3 regions of the Bacillus pretiosus genome follow, and region 1 is predicted to be linked to each of the others. Evidence: predicted binding sites of a transcription regulator. Region 1 holds the regulator's gene; each other region holds the start of a gene.
The links. Region 1 encodes Rex, which represses fermentation and respiration genes when NADH is low (regulators of the CRP and FNR family bind a similar motif). Its sites were predicted from a motif close to TTGTGAAATATTTCACAA; they were not measured.
Positions count from the first base shown of each region.

Region 1 (7,362 bases):
TTTACGCTCTTTTTCTTCGAGATAATTTAATTTTTCTTGCGCTACAGTTTTTTGAACAGGTGCTTGGTTTTCTTGCTGTTCTTGTTGTTCAAATGCTGCACGTTCAATCATTTCATTTTTCTTCTCCACATAGTAATCGTAATCGCCTAAATACTCTTGTGCACCTTCTGTTGACAACTCAACAACGGTCGTCGTTACACGATTAATAAAGTAGCGGTCATGTGAAACAAATAGAAGGGTGCCTGGATAATCAATTAAAGCATTCTCCAAAATTTCTTTACTATTTAAATCAAGATGGTTCGTAGGTTCATCGAGAATTAATAAATTTGATTTTTGCATCATAAGTTTTGCAAGAGCTAATCGAGCTTTTTGTCCACCACTAAGAGAAGATACTGGTTTTAGTACATCATCCCCTGTGAATAAGAAGTTACCTAATATCGTGCGAATTTCTTTTTCGGGCTGCAATGGATATTCATCCCATAACTCATTTAAAACTCGCTTAGAAGATGTTAAGTTTGCTTGTTCTTGATCATAATAACCAACAGATACATTGGATCCGAAAGAAACATCACCATTTAATAGTGGTAACTTATTCACAAGTGATTTTAATAATGTGGATTTTCCAATTCCGTTTGGACCAACTAAAGCAACGCTATCCCCGCGAGTTAAGCGCATAGTTACATGTTCAATAATCGGATCATCATCATAGCCGATAGTTGCATCCTTTACTTGTAAAACATCATTTCCACTTTGTTTTTCGATATCGAAGTAGAAGGATGCTGACTTAGAATCACCTAATGGTCTAGTCAATAATTCCATTCTATCTAATTGTTTACGACGGCTTTGAGCACGTTTTGTCGTAGATGCGCGCGCTATATTTTTTTGAACGAAATCCTCAAGCTTAGCGATTTCATCTTGTTGTTTTTCATAACGTTTCATGTCTTGCTCGTATAATGCTGATTTTAAGTCTAAATATTTACTGTAGTTACCAACAAATCGTCTGCTTTCTTTATTCGAAATTTCATATACTTGTGTAACGAGTTTATCTAAGAAATAACGGTCATGGGAAACGATTAGTATTGCGCCAGGATAGCCTTGTAAATATTGTTCAAGCCATGTTAATGTTTCGATGTCTAAATGGTTTGTAGGCTCGTCCAAAATAAGTAGGTCTGGTTTCGTTAATAATAATTTACCGAGAGCTAATCGTGTTTTTTGTCCACCGCTTAATGTAGAAATCGTCGTCTGGTGCGTTTCAACTGGGAAGCCAAGACCACTTAAAATCGAGCGAATATCTGCTTCATATTGATATCCACCTTGATCTTTATAATCTAATTGCAATTGGTCATAATCAGCTAATAATCTTTCATATGTAGCCTCGTTTGAAAAGTTTTCTTCTTTTCCCATCTCTTGCTCTAGCCTTCGAAGTTTTGTCTCCATTTGCTGCAAGTGTGTAAAGACGGTTAACATTTCATCCCAAATTGTTAAAGACGTTTCTAACCCGGTATTTTGAGCTAAATATCCGATTGAGACATCTTTTGGTTTTATAATTTCGCCACCATCATGAGATAGCTCACCAGCTATTATTTTTAATAGTGTAGATTTTCCGGCCCCATTTCGTCCGACTAATGCGATACGATCTTTCGTTTGAACTTCCAATTTTATGTTTGCAAGAATCGTTTCGGCACCGTATAATTTCGTAAGCGCGTTTACTTGTAATAAAATCAATGTTTTCACCTCAAATAATTTCTTAACTTTGCCATGTTTATATTTCTCAATCATACTAAAAATAGTGTATAGTTTAAAATAAAGAGAGAATACTTCTTCTCTTTATTATACAGGGAAATTCATGAGTGCTAAACTTCTGTATTTGATTCAAGTATATGAATAAAGGTAGGAAGAGAGGAGAGGTTATATGGAGCAGCAAAAAATTCCACAGGCCACTGCCAAACGATTGCCTCTATACTATCGATTTATCCAAAACTTATCTCTTTCTGGTAAGCAACGTGTTTCATCAGCCGAATTGAGTGAAGCGGTAAAAGTTGATTCCGCAACGATTCGAAGAGATTTTTCATATTTTGGAGCGTTAGGGAAAAAAGGTTATGGATATAACGTAAATTATTTATTATCATTTTTCCGTGAAACACTCGACCAAGATGATATAACACGTGTAGCACTTATTGGAGTAGGTAATTTAGGGACCGCTTTCTTACATTATAATTTCACGAAAAACAATAATACAAAAATTGAAATGGCGTTTGATGTTAGTGAAGAGAAAGTCGGGACAGAAATCGGGGGCATTCCTGTATATCATTTAGATGAATTAGAAGAACGTTTATCAACTGATATACAAGTGGCAATATTAACAGTACCCGCTACAGTGGCACAATCTGTAGCAGATAGATTGGCAGAAACGAACGTGCATGGTATTTTAAATTTCACACCAGCGCGCTTAAATGTGTCAGATAATATAAGAATTCACCATATTGATTTAGCGGTAGAGTTACAAACACTTGTTTACTTTTTAAAGAATTATCCACAATAAAACGCAGAGGAAGCGACCTCTGCGTTTTATTATTGTTTTTTCTTTGTGAATTTAACTAAGATAAGGCGAAGTGCCAAATTAAAATCAATTGTTGCCATAACTGCAAATAGTATTGTCCACATATTCCAGATTGTATCTGTTACGTTCGTAATGGCGAAGCGTGTAAAGATACATCCTAGAAGGAAGTACAATGCAGCCATGAACAATGGTGAGTTCCTCATACTAAAAATCCTCCGATAAAGCCTTGCATTTTTTCAGCTTCTTTAATCATTTCTTGAATTTGTTCATTGCTCATTAAAACTTGAGCAACTGCAACTAATGTATTCATTGCAACATGAGCTGCGATAGGGACGATAATACGCTTCGTTTTTACATATAAAAAGGCGAATACGAGTCCCATAGAAGTGTATACCAATAAGTGAGTGAAATCAAAATGAATTGCTGCGAATACAAGAGAACTAATGATAGCAGCAATAAAGAAGTTAAACTTCTTATAAAGTGTACCAAATAAAATTTTTCTAAATACGATTTCTTCCAAAATAGGTCCTATTATAGAGATAACGATAAGGAACCAAGGTGTCGTTTTTGCGATATCCATAAGTCTTGCTGTATTTTCTGATCCAGGTTTAATTCCTAATACACGCATTTCTATCATACCGGCAATACTTTGTGAGAAAAATGCTAGGAAGAACCCGATAAAAATCCAACCAATCGTAGCTGGAACAGTAGAGCGCATTGTATCTAAACGTCTGTCACGAATATCTGTTCTAAGTAACCAAAGTACGATACATAATGCAATAAAGAAGCTAATGATTGCCCAGTGGCCAGTTATGAGTTGAAATTTCTCTTCTCTAGTAAATCCCCTGTTATCATAAAGTCCAGTTTTCAGCAGAAGTGGTAATCCAGCAATGGATGATAACTGCATTAAAATGTATGTAACGATAACCCACCAATATTGTTTTTTCAAATGGTTTAACCATCCTTTCTAACTCTAGTGTATGAGATAAGGTAGGATAACATGTAAGTATGCTACCTACGATATAAACCTCGCTTAAATTATGTTTTTTTCGTAAATCCTTATTTGAAATTATAATAGAAGACAGGAGAAAGTTGTGTGTATAGCGAAAACAACTTAGGGTGTCCTTTCATATTGTAACATACGAGTAGGGGAAACAACGATTCATATAGTAAAGGTAGAAGAAGAGGGACTCTATATAGAAAAGTGTATAGCTTAATTTGCGAAAAAATTATGATTTTTTTACTTGCAAAAGAAATTGAGATTATTTATTATTATAAGTGTGTTAGCACTCGGGTGACTTGAGTGCTAATAAATAAAATTTACATAACAAAATGAGGAGGTTATTGTTCATGCTAAAGCCATTAGGTGATCGCGTTGTAATTGAGCTTGTTCAAGCAGAAGAAAAAACAGCAAGTGGTATTGTATTACCAGACACTGCAAAAGAAAAACCACAAGAGGGTAAAGTTATTGCAGTAGGTACTGGTCGAGTGCTTGAAAATGGTGAGCGTGTTGCTCTAGAGGTAGCTGCAGGTGATCTTATCATCTTCTCAAAATATGCAGGTACTGAAGTAAAATATGAAGGTACTGACTACTTGATTTTACGTGAAAGTGACATTTTAGCAGTTATCGGTTAATTATATAAATCTTAAAAAATTCAAGGGGGTCAATTATTATGGCAAAAGATATTAAATTTAGTGAAGAAGCACGTCGTTCGATGCTTCGCGGTGTCGACACTCTTGCAAACGCAGTAAAAGTAACGCTTGGACCAAAAGGTCGTAACGTTGTACTTGAGAAAAAATTTGGTTCACCACTTATTACAAATGATGGTGTAACAATCGCAAAAGAAATCGAATTAGAAGATGCATTCGAAAACATGGGTGCAAAATTAGTAGCAGAAGTTGCTAGCAAAACAAATGATGTAGCTGGTGACGGAACAACAACTGCAACTGTATTAGCACAAGCTATGATTCGTGAAGGTCTTAAAAACGTAACAGCTGGTGCGAACCCAATGGGTCTTCGTAAAGGTATCGAAAAAGCTGTTACTGCTGCAATTGCAGAATTAAAAGAGATTTCTAAACCAATCGAAGGCAAATCTTCTATCGCACAAGTAGCTGCTATTTCTGCAGCTGACGAAGAAGTAGGTCAATTAATCGCTGAAGCAATGGAGCGCGTTGGTAACGACGGCGTTATTACTTTAGAAGAATCTAAAGGATTTACAACAGAATTAGACGTAGTAGAAGGTATGCAATTTGATCGTGGATATGCATCTCCTTACATGATTACTGATTCTGACAAAATGGAAGCAGTTCTTGATAACCCATACATCTTAATTACTGATAAGAAGATTTCTAACATCCAAGAAATCTTACCAGTATTAGAGCAAGTGGTACAACAAGGTAAACCACTTCTTATCATCGCTGAAGATGTAGAAGGCGAAGCTTTAGCTACATTAGTAGTGAACAAACTTCGTGGTACATTCAATGTAGTAGCTGTTAAAGCTCCTGGATTTGGTGACCGTCGTAAAGCAATGCTAGAAGATATCGCAATCTTAACTGGTGGCGAAGTAATCACTGAAGAATTAGGTCGTGACTTAAAATCTGCTACAATTGAATCTTTAGGACGTGCTGGTAAAGTTGTTGTAACGAAAGAAAACACAACTGTAGTTGAAGGTATCGGAAATTCACAACAAATCGAAGCTCGCATCGGTCAAATCCGCGCGCAATTAGAAGAAACTACTTCTGAATTCGATCGTGAAAAATTACAAGAGCGTCTTGCAAAACTTGCAGGTGGCGTAGCAGTAATTAAAGTAGGTGCAGCAACTGAAACTGAGTTAAAAGAGCGCAAACTTCGCATTGAAGATGCACTTAACTCAACTCGTGCAGCAGTAGAAGAAGGTATCGTTGCAGGTGGTGGTACTTCACTTATGAACGTATACACGAAAGTAGCTTCTATCGTAGCTGAAGGCGACGAAGCAACAGGTATCAACATCGTACTTCGCGCACTAGAAGAGCCAGTTCGTCAAATCGCAATCAACGCTGGTCTAGAAGGATCTGTAGTTGTAGAGCGTCTAAAAGGCGAAAAAGTAGGCGTTGGTTTCAACGCAGCTACTGGCGAGTGGGTTAACATGCTTGAAACTGGTATCGTAGATCCAGCTAAAGTAACTCGTTCTGCACTTCAAAACGCAGCATCTGTTGCAGCTATGTTCTTAACGACTGAAGCTGTAGTTGCTGACAAGCCAGAACCAAATGCACCAGCAATGCCTGACATGGGCGGCATGGGCATGGGCGGTATGGGCGGAATGATGTAATTCCGTTTGCTCGAAAAACATCCATTTCTATATAGAAATGGATGTTTTTTTATGTTTTTTAGAAAAGGAAATTAATTTCTGTAGAATTTTGTCGCTTTCTCTCTTGACCATATCGATACTTCATTGTTAGAATCTAGGGAGATAATATAAAAAAATCCTTCATATATCCTCGATGATATGGTTTGAGAGTCTCTACCGGGTTACCGTAAACAACCTGACTATGAAGGCAGTGCGTCTTATATTTATAAAGAGCGGAAGACTATCTTTCTTTATAAAGCCAGACCCCTGCCTTTTCTTTGTTATGAGACTAGAGGCGGAGGACTGGCTTTTTTTATTATATTAGTAATGCTTTTTGCCTAATTGGTAAAAATATTTATATACGAGAACTAACGTTGGGGTGATTATTTTGAAGAAGCAGCATGATACAATTATCGTTTTAGATTTTGGGAGTCAGTACAATCAGTTAATAGCACGTCGAATTCGTGAGTTCGGTGTATACAGTGAACTTCATCCACATACAATTACTGCAGAAGAAATTAAAGCAATGAATCCAAAAGGGATTATCTTCTCTGGTGGACCAAATAGTGTATACGGTGAAGGCGCATTACATTGTGATGAAAAAATCTTTGAACTAGGATTACCGATCTTTGGTATTTGTTACGGTATGCAGCTTATGACGCAACACTTCGGTGGGAAAGTAGAACGTGCAAACCACCGTGAGTACGGAAAAGCTGTTCTTAAAGTAGAGAACGAATCAAAATTATATGCGAACCTTCCAGAAGAGCAAGTTGTATGGATGAGCCATGGTGACTTAGTAACTGGTTTACCTGAAGGATTCGTAGTAGATGCAACAAGTGAGTCTTGTCCAATTGCTGGTATGAGCAATGAAGACAAAAACTTATACGGTGTACAATTCCACCCAGAAGTACGTCATTCTGAGCACGGTAACGATTTAATTAAAAACTTCGTATTCGGCGTATGTGGTTGTTCTGAAGGATGGAACATGGAGAACTTTATCGAAGTAGAATTAGAGAAAATCCGTGAAACTGTTGGAGACAAAAAAGTACTATGCGCACTTAGCGGCGGTGTAGACTCTTCTGTTGTAGCAGTATTAATTCATAAAGCAATCGGCGATCAATTAACATGTATTTTCGTTGACCACGGCTTACTTCGCAAAGGTGAAGCAGAAGGCGTTATGAAAACATTCAGCGAAGGCTTCCACATGAACGTTATTAAAGTGGATGCACAAGAACGCTTCATGAACAAGTTAAAAGGTGTAGAAGATCCAGAACAAAAACGTAAAATCATCGGTAATGAATTCATTTACGTATTTGATGATGAAGCTTCTAAATTACAAGGAATGGACTTCCTAGCGCAAGGTACACTTTATACAGACATCGTTGAAAGTGGTACAGCAACTGCACAAACAATTAAATCTCACCATAACGTTGGTGGTCTTCCAGAAGACATGCAGTTCAAATTAATTGAGCCTTT
Region 1 covers NZ_CM129593.1:256,824-264,185, forward strand. Annotated here, with positions in the region: gene ACU8YW_RS01505 (ABC-F family ATP-binding cassette domain-containing protein) at 1-1,725, opposite strand, end outside; gene ACU8YW_RS01510 (redox-sensing transcriptional repressor Rex) at 1,913-2,542, shown strand; gene ACU8YW_RS01515 (YdiK family protein) at 2,572-2,763, opposite strand; gene ACU8YW_RS01520 (CPBP family intramembrane glutamic endopeptidase) at 2,760-3,509, opposite strand; gene groES (co-chaperone GroES) at 3,911-4,195, shown strand; gene groL (chaperonin GroEL) at 4,234-5,868, shown strand; purine riboswitch at 6,008-6,109, shown strand; gene guaA (glutamine-hydrolyzing GMP synthase) at 6,275-7,362, shown strand, end outside.

Region 2 (7,362 bases), 470 kb from region 1:
CTATATGTCCATCATGGCCACATGCATGCATCACACCTGGATATGTAGAAATAAAATCAAACTCATTTTCTTCATGAATAGGAAGCGCGTCCATGTCAGCACGAACCGCGATGGTTTTACCAGGTTGCTTACCAATTAACCTTGCCATTACACTATATTTAGTAGGTCTTGACACTTCTAAATATGGGATTTTTTGAAGTATATCGAATACAAACTGTGATGTTTTTTCTTCTTGAAAAGATAACTCTGGATACTTATGAAAATGCCTTCTCCACTCAATTAATTGATTTTTAGATAAAACCAGTTCCTTTGCAACATCCATTTCTCTTCGCCCCTTCTTCACCAAGTTAAATGTTATTATAGCGTGAATCGTTAATTTTTAAAAGAATCTTCTGAATTTTCCGTTATAATAATCCAAAAATAAAAAGCCATCAAAAAGATGACTTTTTCAGTATTATAAAATAGTAATCGCTTGTTTCCCCATTTGCTCCCAAGCTTTCTCAAACTCTGCTCGCGGAACAGCAAAACGCGGATTATTTTTAAGTGGATCATTTACATATACAAAGTTTTGATCATACCCAACTATTACTACACTATGTTCATAATATGTAATTTTCACTTCGCCAGAGCTTGTATTCCATGTTTCAAAACTACTCTCGGCTAGTGGCTTAAACGTTGTATTAATAATGACCCATACTGGCGAACCGGAACTAACTACTTTATACATATCTTGCACGTCTCTACCTGTTAAATTAACTACTTTTTCAGGAGCATATTTTTCTGCTAAATTAAAAATGGGTGGATTATATACACCATATCCTGGCTCTGCCTTCGTATAAATATTTCCAACGAACCCCTCATAAGGATTTCCACGTAAATCATTTTGTTCAAATGGAACACGATGAATTTCGCTAGCAAGTTGCATCTTATCTACTTGTATACCTTTGTATTGTAGCAACATAGCCAAACTTGTAACTTCACATCCACGAGGTAATTCTGGTAACTGCTTTATAAACGGAACATTTTCAATCATAGTCGCTTCTTTCATTTCAGATAAAAACTCTAAACGGAACACTTGCGCCTTTTGTATAATTTTATCTTTCCCTATAAAAAACGCGGCAGCAAATATAATTCCAAAAACAAAAAGATATTTTAACTTTTTCATTTTAAACAAAACTCCATTAATTATTATTTTACAGACATACCTCTTATCATTGTACCTTTCTTCTTACTAGTTTGCTAGAAAGATTCTATGAATTATTGTTCACACTTCCATCGTTATAAAATTCTAATTATTTTTAATAAAAAGAAAAAACAATATACTTTTCTGAATATTTTTGCTAAAATCAAAATAATTAACATAGTGAAGATATCACCTTGTTAATAAAAACATTCTTAGAGTATTTAGTCATAGTTCGCATTTTACATACTCCATTCATTTCATAATAAATAAGCCGAGTATGTGTCACATCCCCCACTAATGATTAAAAACTCGGAATGAAAATCAATTCATACATACAAGAAAATAACGGGGTGAGGGGCATATGAATCAACAAGTAGAACAAACAGATTTAAAACGAACAATGAAAAGTAGACACCTATTTATGATTGCACTTGGTGGTGTTATCGGAACTGGCCTATTTATGGGATCTGGTCAAATCGTCCATAACGCCGGTCCTGGTGGTGCTATTCTTGCATTTTTAGTCGGTGGATTTGTTATGTATTTAACGATGTTATGTCTTGGTGAATTATCAGTTGCTATGCCAGAAGCAGGTTCATTCCAAAGCTATGCAAGCAAATTTATTTCACCTGGTTTTGGATTTGTTGTCGGTTGGATGTATTGGTTAAATTGGGCTGTTACAGTTGGGGTAGAGTTAACAACTGTAAGTATTTTAATGAAACGTTGGTTTCCAGACGTTTCTTCGTGGATTTGGTGTGTTACATTTGCAGCAGCACTATTTCTTGTAAACGCATTATCAGCAAAAGCATATGCAGAAGCAGAATTTTGGTTCGCAAGTGTAAAAGTCGCAACCATTGTTATTTTCATCGTACTCGGTGGTGCAGTTATGTTCGGTCTACTAGACTTTAATGGAAAACCAGCGCCAATGCTTCACAATTTCACTGAAAATGGCGGATTATTTCCAAACGGTGCATTAGCTGTTCTTCTTACGATGATTACAGTAAATTACTCCTTCCAAGGAACAGAATTAATCGGAATTGCTTCAGGAGAAAGTGAAAACCCTGAGAAAACAATTCCAAAAGCGATTAAAAATACCATTTGGCGAACTCTCTTCTTCTTCGTCCTAGCAATATCAGTTGTTGTAGGTTTACTCCCATGGCAAGAGGCTAATCTAGTCGAAAGTCCATTTGTACTTGTATTTGATGTGGCTGGTGTTCCATATGCAGCTGACATTATGAACTTTGTTATTATTACAGCAGTATTATCCGTAGCCAACTCTGGTCTATACGCAAATTCTCGTATGCTTTGGGCGATGGCAAAACAAGGAATGGCAAGTCCAGCTTTTACGAAGTTAACTAAAAAAGGAGTGCCACTAAACGCATTAATTTTCAGTCTAATTTTTGCAAGTTTGTCTCTATTAACAAGTATATTTGCGGCAGATACTGTCTTTTTAGTTTTAACATCTATTGCAGCTATGGCCGCTGTCGTAGTTTGGATGTCAATCGCAGCTTCACAGTTTTTCTTCCGTAGAAATTTCTTAAAAAACGGCGGGGACATTAATGATTTAAAATATCGCACACCGCTTTATCCAATCGTTCCAATCGTAGCATTCTCACTCAATTTCATTACATTTGTTAGTTTAGCTTTCATTCCAGATCAGAGAATTGCTCTTTATTGTGGTATTCCATTTATGATTTTTTGTTACATTTTATACCAATTAAAATATAAAAAAGTTGTCACATTTGAACAACAAATAAATCTAAAAAAAGAAGTAAACTAAATATACAAAATATTCAGCTATCTTTCTTATCATAAGATAGCTTTTTTCTATTTCTTGGATATCTTGGTATAACTTTATTTATCTTAAAATTTCCACAATCACGTTTTTCACTGGAAAATAGTTTACAATGTTATCAAGTTACAAATGATATTCACCTTAAAAAGTGTGCATTTGTGTCTATTTTTTAACAATATCACAAAAACTATTGCCATCTATAAATTAATAGGTTTATATTGTTTTATTGGCATAGTTTCAATCCAAGGAGAAAGGAGATTTTCAATCGTGCAACTAAAGAAAACGTTTTGGAAGCTGGCTTCGCTTCTTCCGTTATCATTACTTCTGTTCCTCGGCGGCTGTGATAAGAAACTCGCAGTATTAAATCCGCAAGGACCTGTTGCAAAAGCACAGTATGATTTAATTGTTTGGTCATTCTTGCTTATGTCATTAATTATCGCAATTGTATTCATCTTGTTTACAGTCATCTTGATTCGTTATCGTGAAAAACCAGAGAATATGGACTACGAGCCACCTGAACAACACGGTAACACATTATTAGAAATTATTTGGACGCTTGTTCCTGTTATTATCGTTATCGCATTATCGATTCCAACAGTAAAAGCAACGTATGCTTCGGAAGAGGTTCCGGCAGAGTCCAAACATATTAAACCAGTTGAGATTTATGTTACATCTGCAAACTGGAAATGGTTATTCAGTTACCCAGAGGAAAAAATTGAAACCGTTAACTATTTAAACATCCCAGCTGGTGTACCAATTCAATTCAAACTGACTTCTGTCGGTCCAATGAATGCTTTCTGGGTACCAGAACTTGGTGGTATGAAGTACACTATGGATGGCATGATTATGGATCTTTATTTACAAGCTGATAAGCCTGGTTCTTACCTAGGCCGTAGTGCGAACTTCTCTGGTGAAGGATTCACACATATGGAGTTCGAAGTTGAAGCAAAAACTAAAGAGAAATATGACAAGTGGGTTAAAGAAGTACAACAAACTGCTCCTAAACTAACAGAAGATAAGTACAACGAAATTGTTAAACCTGGTGTAGTTGGTCGTATGACATTCTCTAGTCACCACTTAAGTTATGTAGATCCAAAATCACTTGAATATTGTGATTACAACTACTACAAAAACAAAAAATAATAGCTATTATTCCAACAGATTGGAGTGAACACAGTGAAGCTTGATGAATTCTTTGTCACAGGTGACCCGATTATTTACGGTGCAGACGCTTCTATCGTTCTTGTGACATTAGCAATCATTTTCGTACTAACAAAGTATAAAAAATGGAAATGGCTTTGGGACGAATGGTTAACAACTGTTGACCATAAAAAGATTGGGGCCATGTATATTATCTCTGCGGTTATCATGTTATTCCGTGGTGGTATGGACGGTTTAATGATCCGTGCACAGTTAACATTCCCAGAAACAACTTATTTAAATGCTGAACACTATAACGGAATCTTCACAACACACGGTACAGTTATGATTCTTTTCATGGCGATGCCATTCGTTATGGGATTAATGAACCTTGTAGTACCATTACAAATTGGTGCTCGTGACGTTGCATATCCGTTCTTAAATGCTTTAAGTTTCTGGTTATTCTTCGTCGGAGCAATGTTATTCAACATCGCTTTCGTAATCGGTGGTTCTCCAGACGCTGGGTGGACTTCTTACTTCCCAATGGCAGGTACAGAGTTTACTTCTGGTGTAGGAAATAACTACTACGCAATTGCATTACAGATTTCAGGTCTCGGTACGCTAATGACCGGTATTAACTTCCTTGTTACTATCTTAAAAATGCGTACACCTGGTATGACTTTAATGAGAATGCCAATGTTTACTTGGTCAATCTTAATTACAACAGTTATCATTATTTTCGCTTTCCCAGTATTAACAGTTGCTCTTGCATTAATGACATTTGACCGTCTATTCGATGCTCACTTCTTTACGATGGCGAGCGGCGGTATGCCAATGTTATGGGCCAACCTATTCTGGGTATGGGGTCACCCTGAAGTATATATCGTTATTTTACCGGCATTCGGTATTTTCTCTGAAATCATTAGTACATTCTCACGTAAACGTCTATTCGGTTACAGTGCGATGGTATACTCAATGGTTGCAATTTCTTTACTAAGTTTCGTCGTATGGCTTCATCACTTCTTCACGATGGGTGCAGGTCCAGCGGTTAACTCATTCTTCTCGATTTCGACAATGGCGATTTCGATTCCAACCGGGGTTAAGATCTTTAACTGGTTGTTTACACTGTATAAAGGACGTATTCGTTTTACAGTTCCAATGCTTTGGTCATTGGCATTTATTCCAAACTTCGTAGTCGGTGGGGTTACAGGGGTTATGCTTGGTATGGCAGCAGCTGATTATCAGTACCATAACAGCTACTTCCTAATTGCTCACTTCCACTACGTATTAATCGCAGGTACAGTATTCGCTATGCTTGCTGGATTCACATTCTGGTATCCAAAAATGACTGGTCATATGTTAAACGAACGCCTAGGTAAATGGACATTCTGGATCTTTATGAGCGGATTCAATATCTGTTTCTTCCCAATGTACTTCTTAGGTTTAGACGGTATGACTCGTCGTATGTACACTTACTCTGAAAGTCTTGGATGGGGATGGCTAAACCAAATTGCATCTGTTGGTGCGGTAATGATGGGTATTGGTTTCCTAATTCTTTGTTACAACGTAATTTGGAGTGCTCGTCACGGTGAACGTGACACAACTGGAGATCCATGGGATGGCCGTACACTTGAATGGGCAACTCAATCTCCTGTACAACATTACAACTTCGCGAAACTTCCTGAAATCAAAGAAGCTGATGCTTTCTGGTACATGAAAAAACGCGGAGAAACAGTTACACCAGCAGCAGAAGATTTAAAACCAATTCACATGCCAAGTAACTCTGGCGTGCCTATTATTGCGTCTTTATTCTTCGGTCTTGCAGGTTTCGCATTAGTATTTAGCTGGTTCTGGCTTGCAGCAATCGGCGGCGTTGGTATTTTAGCTTGCTTAATCTATCGTTCGTTCGATTATGATGATGGCTACTACGTAAGCGTTGATGAAATTAAAGAAACAGAACATATAGCATGAGAGGTGAAATGATATGGCGGCTTTAGATAAAAGCTTACCTTTGGAATATCAATCCGAGCAAAGCAGATTGAATATCCTAGGATTTTGGATTTTTCTTGGGGCTGAAATTATGCTGTTCGCAACACTTTTCGCCTCTTATCTAGTACTTGCTGGTCGTACGGCTGATGGCCCAACTCCAGCGCAACTGTTTGAACTTAAAACGCTTTTAATTCAAACATTACTACTTTTAACAAGTAGTTTCACATGTGGTATCGTAATTCACGAAATGCGTAAGCACAACCAAAAAGCAATGCTTGGATGGTTCATCCTTACATTACTTTTAGGTGCAGGTTTCCTATTCTTTGAAATCGAAGAGTTCATTATGTACATCGGTGAAGGCGCAACAATTCAAACAAGTGCTTTCCTATCTGCATTCTTCGTTCTTCTTGGAACACATGGTGCCCACGTAACAGGCGGTATCATTTGGGCAACTTGTGTTATTATCCAAATTTTAAAACGAGGTTTAACACCAGTTACAGCGCGTAAAGTATTCATTATCAGCTTATATTGGCATTTCCTTGATCTAGTTTGGGTATTTATTTACACACTAGTTTACTTGAACGGGATGGTGGCGTAAATGGATCAAAATAACAACCAAGCAAACGGGCATGCGCATAGCGGATTCCCTTGGTCACACGTTTTCGGATTTATTTTATCGCTTGCACTAACGTTTCTAGCGTTATACGTGGCACTTTATACAAACTTGCCACTTTCAACGATCTTAACAACTATTATCGTAATGGCTGTTGCGCAAGCGTTGTTACAATTAATTATGTTCATGCATTTAAAAGAAGGAGAAGGAAGAGTTCAAATCCTTACAATGATATACAGTTTCTTCGTTGCAACTGCAACAGTTGGCTTAACTGTATGGATCTTCTTCTCAATGTAATGTGCATGAAAAAGACTGCTGAGATTCCTCAGCAGTCTTTTTTTATTCCTCATTAACGAGCAGTAAGACCCCAGGGGGATCTGCCCGTAAAAGCCTTCACTTTATACCCTCCCCTATTACATCCACATTACGGAATTAACAACAGAATCATGAAAAATATACTTATTATGACAAATTTTAAGAAAACTCTTTCTTTATGAAATCGAATCCATATGCGTTGCTTTTCTACCTATTATATGGCTAAATAGGTACTATATTTATTTGAAGGGAGAGAACGCAATGGAACATCATACTTCTGTTCTATCACTTATGGTTGTCGTTGCAATCGCGTTTCTAGTTCCCCTTTTG
Region 2 covers NZ_CM129593.1:723,764-731,125, reverse strand. Annotated here, with positions in the region: gene ACU8YW_RS03670 (amidohydrolase) at 1-322, opposite strand, end outside; gene ACU8YW_RS03665 (C39 family peptidase) at 455-1,165, opposite strand; gene ACU8YW_RS03660 (amino acid permease) at 1,545-2,960, shown strand; gene qoxA (cytochrome aa3 quinol oxidase subunit II) at 3,243-4,118, shown strand; gene qoxB (cytochrome aa3 quinol oxidase subunit I) at 4,152-6,086, shown strand; gene qoxC (cytochrome aa3 quinol oxidase subunit III) at 6,100-6,702, shown strand; gene qoxD (cytochrome aa3 quinol oxidase subunit IV) at 6,703-7,014, shown strand; gene ACU8YW_RS03635 (monovalent cation:proton antiporter family protein) at 7,294-7,362, shown strand, end outside.
Region 2: qoxA (cytochrome aa3 quinol oxidase subunit II) is a predicted target of Rex. The motif match lies at 3,041-3,058, and genes of this name have one in related genera.

Region 3 (7,362 bases), 250 kb from region 1:
CTATGTACCTGTCGTGGATATGCAAAGCATATAAGATTGACCCCTTAATCCTATCTGTGCTCATATCTTTACATTATACTTTCCTATAAGAGCTTTCGCAATAACTTACAAATGTTCTCTATTCCATGATACTCACTCTTTTACTTCTTAATTCTTTTTACTATTTTGATTTCCCTTTACAATTATGTAAATTTCTCCACTTATTCCTTACAAAAATATGGATATTCTATTTTTAGTATACTCTTTTCTATATACATACTCTAGGTTTTATTGTAAAGAAAGCAAAAAGCCTAATCCAATATTTGGATTAGACTGCTTGTAAAATATGTCTTGCTTGCTCTACATTTTTTTCAGTAGGTGGTTCTACATTCGCGAGTGGATATTTATGCCCAAGTGCCTCCCATTTATATACACCAAGCTTATGATATGGTAGCACTTCAACCTTCTGAACATTAGACAGGCTTTGAATAAAGCTAGATAATTTTTGTAGATCCTCTTCATTATCCGTAACACCAGGAACTAATACGTGTCTTACCCAAATTGGTTTATTTTTATCCGATAAATAACGAGCAAATTGTAAAATATGTTCATTTGGTTTCCCTGTTAATTTACGGTGTTTCTTTGAATCAATATGTTTCAAATCCAATAAAACTAAATCTGTGTAATCCATTAAAATATCTAGCTTATTTTGGAATTCTGGTTCTTCAGAATAACAACCACCCGAAGAATCAATTGTTGTATGAATTCCAACTTCCTTACATTTCTTAAATAATTCAATTAAGAAATCTAGCTGTAGTAATGGTTCACCACCACTAACTGTTATACCGCCTCCAGAAGCTTCAATAAAAGGAAGGTAACATGTCACATCCTGCATTACTTCTTCAACTGTTATTTCTTTTCCTTTACCGATCTCCCACGTATCAGCATTATGACAGTATTGACAACGTAATAAACACCCTTGTGTAAATATGACATAACGAATTCCTGGGCCATCAACAGTACCACAAGACTCTACAGAATGAATTCTTCCTTTTATCATGTTACTTCCTCCTTTATTGAAGTAGCCCCCCTCTGCTATTTATAAAAAGCAGAGGGACACTTTTTCACTTACATACTTTCATGCATTGTACGATTAATTACATCGATTTGTTGTTCACGAGTTAATTTAATAAAGTTTACAGCGTAACCAGATACGCGAATTGTTAATTGTGGATATTTCTCAGGATGTTCCATCGCATCCATTAATGTTTCACGATTAAATACGTTAATATTTAAGTGATGGCCTTCTTTTACTGCATAACCATCAAGCATTGATACTAAGTTACGTACTTGTACATCATCTTCTTTACCAAGTGCTTTTGGAATAATAGAGAATGTATTAGAAATACCATCTTGTGCATCTTCATATGGTAATTTAGCTACAGATAATAATGAAGCTAATGCACCTTTTGTATCACGACCATGCATTGGGTTCGCACCTGGTGCAAATGGTTCTCCAGTACGGCGACCATCTGGAGTGTTACCAGTTTTCTTACCGTATACAACGTTAGATGTGATTGTTAAGATCGACATTGTATGAACAGAATTTCTGTATGTTTTATGTTTACGAAGTTTATTCATAAATGTTTTTACAAGATTTACAGCGATTTCATCTACACGGTCATCATTGTTACCGTATTTAGGGAAATCTCCTTCGATTTCAAAGTCAACTGCAATACCGTTTTCATCACGAATTGGTTTTACTTTTGCGTGTTTAATTGCACTTAAAGAGTCTGCTACTACAGATAGACCCGCGATACCTGTTGCCATTGTACGAAGAACATTTGTATCATGAAGTGCCATTTCAATACGTTCGTAGCTATATTTATCATGCATGTAATGAATAACATTTAATGTGTTTAAATATAGACCTGCTAACCATTCCATTGTCATATCAAACTTACGCATAACTTCTTCATAATCTAATACTTCAGAAGTAATCGGTGCGTACTCAGGACCAACTTGTGCTTTAGATTTTTCATCTTTACCACCGTTAATCGCATATAGTAATGCTTTTGCTAAGTTTGCACGTGCGCCGAAGAACTGCATTTGTTTACCAATTCTCATTGCAGATACACAACAAGCAATTCCGTAGTCATCACCGTAGTCAGCACGCATAATGTCATCATTTTCATATTGAATTGCTGATGTTTTAATAGACATTTTCGCACAGTAGTTTTTAAAGTTCTGCGGTAATTGTTTAGACCAAAGAACTGTTAAGTTTGGTTCTGGAGCTGGTCCTAAATTATCTAATGTATGCAAGAAACGGAATGAGTTCTTTGTTACTAATGGACGACCATCTAATGCCATACCACCGATAGACTCAGTTACCCAAGTTGGGTCACCAGAGAATAATTCATTATAATCAGGTGTTCTTGCAAATTTCACAAGACGTAATTTCATAATGAAGTGATCCACAATTTCTTGTACTTCTTCTTCTGTTAAAGTACCATTTGCTAAATCTCTTTCAATATAAATATCTAAGAATGTAGAAGTACGTCCAAGACTCATTGCAGCTCCGTTTTGCTCTTTAATTGCTGCAAGATATGCGAAGTATAACCATTGGAATGCTTCTTGTGTGTTTGTTGCTGGCTTAGAAATATCAAAGCCATGAGAAGCAGCCATTTGTTTTAACTCTTGAAGTGCACGCATTTGCTCAGATAACTCTTCGCGTAAACGCATTGTATCTTCGCTCATTACACCGCCAGTTAAATTCAAATCAGCTTTTTTCGCTTCAATTAAATGATCAATACCATATAATGCTACGCGTCGGTAGTCACCGATAATACGTCCACGTCCGTATGCATCTGGAAGACCAGTAATTACACCTGATTTACGTGCATTTCTCATTTCTGGTGTATAAGCATCGAATACACCTTGGTTATGAGTTTTTCTCCAATCTCTAAAAATACGACTAAGCTCTTTATCCATTTCGTATCCATAAGATTCACAAGCTTGTTCCGCCATACGAATACCACCATATGGTTGTAAAGAACGTTTAAATGGTTTTTCAGTTTGGAAACCGACTACTTTTTCAATATCTTTATTTAAATATCCTGGTTCATGTGATGTAATAGAAGAAACAATTTTTGTATCCATATCAAGAACGCCACCGTTTTCACGTTCTTTCGTTGTTAAATCCATTACTTGATCCCAAAGTTGTTTCGTTGCTTCAGTTGCTCCCGCTAAGAAAGATTCGTCTCCTTCGAAAACGTTTACATTATTTAAAATGAAATCGCGAACATCAATCTCTGCTTTCCATTTTTCACCTTTAAAGTTTTCCCATGCGTTTTTAACATTTTCTAATACTTGAGTCATCCTAATCTCCTCCATTTTTGATTAGTACAGGACTAAGATTTTTTATATAACAGCTTACACACTTAGAATACTACTTTTTTGCTAAAGTGAACGAAATAGTTGTGACATATTTGTGAAATGTTGAGCAAACTACTATATGCACAGTGTTAACTTCACTTAAAAGTCTTTATAATTAACCCTTTCCTTAATTGTATTTTTTTGGTATCCTTATATACGAGTCCTATTTTGTAATATAAGAACAATACCCATTGTAGAGCTGTAATACTCTTATCTCCTAATCTGTTATAGTTTTTATAACAGAACAAAAAAGTGTACATATGTTGTACACTTTTTTTGTTACTACTCTAAAACATCTCTTTTTCTATTCCCATCATAGAATCCACCACGGCTACCTTCTAATACAATTAATTGCTCTAATCCTTCTATATGATCACCTATAATTCGCAAGACAGCTGGAGGATGACCTATTTTTGCAAAATGTTCACTGGGACGAATGCGGTTCATCTTATCGACCTCTACACGACTTACACACGCAATTTCGAATCCTGAAAGAATAGCTTTCACTTGCGCTACGCAAGGTGACAATAAAGACCTATACCCAATTGATTTCAAACACTTCTGGCTAAACGCATTAGGTACAGCGATAAGAGATCCTACTCCTAAATCTTTTCTATCACAAGCTAAATTTAATGCATATTTAAATGCAGTTACAAGATGAAGCGGTACTCTTAAATCTAAATAATGATTTAGATCATTTAATGCGACATCCATTCCATCTGCAATAGCTTTTGCAAATGGATATAGCTCACTAGCTGGAATAACAAAATCACCGTCTATAAATAATACAATTTCTCCTTTGGCGAAATAAGTCCCAAGTGAACGTCCCACATCGTTGCCAAGTGCTTCTTTATATACAATTGTTGTTGCTCCCTTGTCTTTTGCAATCGTTGCTGTTTTATCAGACGAACCATTTACAACAACGATAATTTCAAAAGGTTCAATTTTGCGAAGCTCTTCTATAACATTTCCAATTGTTTTCTCTTCATCTTGTACAGGAATAATGACTGATAATTGCTTTCCTTTATACAATTTAGATGTAATGCCCCATCCTTGATAAAGATCTTCGAAATCTAAAGTATGATAGACACTATCTCTTTTCCTATTTCCATCATAATATCCTCCGCGCTCATCACTACCTACTATTCGCTCCGCTACAGCTTCTATATGATCACCTATCATCCGTTTTTCAGATTGCGAAAGACCCGTGCCATATGCAGCATGCTCGGTCGGCCGAAATTTATTTGGCGTAATAACGTCAATTGCACAATGCCGACTAATTCTCCATTCGCTTTGAACGAGGCGTAAATGAGCCAAAATAGGATTAACAAAACATTCATATCCGATGCTTTGAACGACCTCTTTCGTCAGCGCATGAGGTGCATCTAATAAGGAATCAATTTTTAATTCTTCACGCTCTAACATTGCATTTAATATTTGGCGCCATACGGTAATAGAATGCGGTTTTTGTTTCTTTAAAAATAATGCGTCCAAATTATTTAAAACGATGTCGGCCTGATCATGTAAAATCGGATTCAGGAATAATTGTAATTTTGAAATTTGAATAGCAAAATCACCATCTATAAATAGTAATACATCACCTATCGCGTGTTTTGCGCCAATCGCGCGGCCAACATCGTTCCCTAGTAGCTCTATATACTTGATTACTTTACACCCTAAACGATCAGCAACTTCTTCTGTACCATCGTTACAACCGTTTGCTACTACAATAATCTCTATTGGATTTAATCCTTTTGCCGATTGGATAACATCTGAAATCGTTTCAACTTCATTACATACAGGTATAATGACCGATAGTGACTTAGCCATTATTTTCTTCACGGAACCACTTAATAGTTTCTTTCAATCCTTCTTCCCATGTTACTTCTGCTTGAAACTGAACAAGTTCTCTTAATTTCGCAACATCTGGTCTTCTATTTGGAATTTCTTCAAAGCCATGTGGGTACACCTCTTCAAAAGGAACTTGAACAATCTTTGAAGAGGATTTCGTTAGCTTTTTAATTACTTCTGCCACTTCTTTTATACTCTTTTCATTGTCAGAACCTATGTTAATAATTTCACCATTTACATTCTCATCCATCGCTCGAATCGTTGCCTCTACCGCATCACTTACATACGTAAAACAACGTGTCTGCTCTCCATCTCCATATACGAGAATGTCTTCTCCTTGCAAAGCCGCACTAATAAATCGTGGGATTACCCCTGCATACGGACCATCTTTCGCTCTTGGACCATAAATATTAAAATAACGAACAATCGTTACCGGTAAACCTTCTAATGCGTATCCTAAACATAATGTTTCTTCTAATGTTTTACACACTGCATAACTCCAGCGTATTTTAGAAGTTGCCCCGTATAATCGATCTCCCTCTTCAGAGAAGGGTGGCTTTGCCTTACCATATACTTCTGAAGTAGAAGCAAAGACCACTTTCTTCTTTTCTTTTAGCGCTGCTTGTAAAATATTTCTCGTTCCATCAAAATTTGTTTCAATAAGCTCTATACTCTTTTCCATTGTCGTTTTCACGCCTAAAATTGCTGCTAAATGAAACACTACATCATGTTGGTTTACTAATTCATAAATAGAATTTTTATCTAAAACACTTATTGGAATAACTCGAATTTCTTTCATTAACTCATCATGATATTTATTTTTCCCTTTATAGAAGTTATCAACGATCGTAACTCCATAGCCTCTTTTCACCAGCTCTTCAGCTAAATGTGAACCAATAAATCCTGCTCCACCTGTAATTAAACATTTCTTACTCATACACTCACCTTCTTTATAATTCCACGTGTATCTATTACTCGCTTCATTCCTTTAAAAAGCTTCCAATCGATATTAGAGTGATCAGTTAAAATTAAAATACAACCCGCTTGTTTAACGACATGTTCATCCAAAGAAACAGATTGGTACACCTTGCCTTCAAACTTTGCAGAAGAAATATATGGATCGTGATATTCGATTTCATATCCTTCTTTTAGTAACAATTCAATAATTGGTAAAGCCGGTGATTCTCTCAAATCATTTACATCTTTCTTATATGCAATTCCTACAATTAAAACTGATGCAGGTGATTGCACCATGCCTTTTACTTTCCGGACTATTTTCTCTGGCATTTCTTCATTAATCACATGTGCAGCCTCAATTAATTGACTAATTTCCCCATTCCTTTTTATTCTCCATTGGAAATATAAAGGATCTACTGGAATACAATGTCCTCCTATTCCTGGTCCTGGCCAATATGGGGTAAATCCAAACGGTTTTGTAGATGCGGCTTCAATCGCCTCATAAAAATCAATTCCTAAACTTTCACATAGTGTGTTTAACTCATTTACTAATGAAATATTGACTAGGCGCTGAATATTTTCAAATAACTTACACATTTCCGCTACTTTCGGAGAACTAACTGGAACAACGACATCAAATGTATTGCTATATAACTCCTGTACTTTTTGTTTACACTTTTCTGTTTGTCCACTAATAACTTTTGGAATCGTTTGAACGGAATAGTGACTATTAGCCGGATCAATTCTCTCAGGGGAATATCCGATATAGAAATCTTCTCCTACCTTTTTACCTGTTTGAGAAATAATAGGAATGATAACTTCCTCGAGTGTACCTGGATATGTGGAGCTTTCAAAAATGAAGGTTTGTCCTTTTTGAAGGTTTTGTTGTATATAATGTGAGGCTGAAATGAGGGCACTTAAGTCTGGTTCTCTTTGTTCATTAATCGGAGTCGGGACAGTAACAATAACATAATCACTATTTTGAAAATCAGCAATGCCTTGATCCGGTGTGTTCACTATTAATTTTTTTTTCACCAATAAACTTTGTAACTCTTTAGAAGAAACATCCGGAATATAGCTTTCTCCTTTTATAATTGATTCTATTTTTCTAATATCTTTATCTAACCCAAGTACTGTATG
Region 3 covers NZ_CM129593.1:509,021-516,382, reverse strand. Annotated here, with positions in the region: gene pflA (pyruvate formate-lyase-activating protein) at 308-1,039, opposite strand; gene pflB (formate C-acetyltransferase) at 1,108-3,357, opposite strand; gene ACU8YW_RS02635 (glycosyltransferase family 2 protein) at 3,697-5,244, opposite strand; gene ACU8YW_RS02630 (UDP-N-acetyl-alpha-D-glucosaminuronate decarboxylase) at 5,237-6,202, opposite strand; gene ACU8YW_RS02625 (nucleotide sugar dehydrogenase) at 6,199-7,362, opposite strand, start outside.
Region 3: pflB (formate C-acetyltransferase) is a predicted target of Rex. The motif match lies at 3,468-3,485, and genes of this name have one in related genera.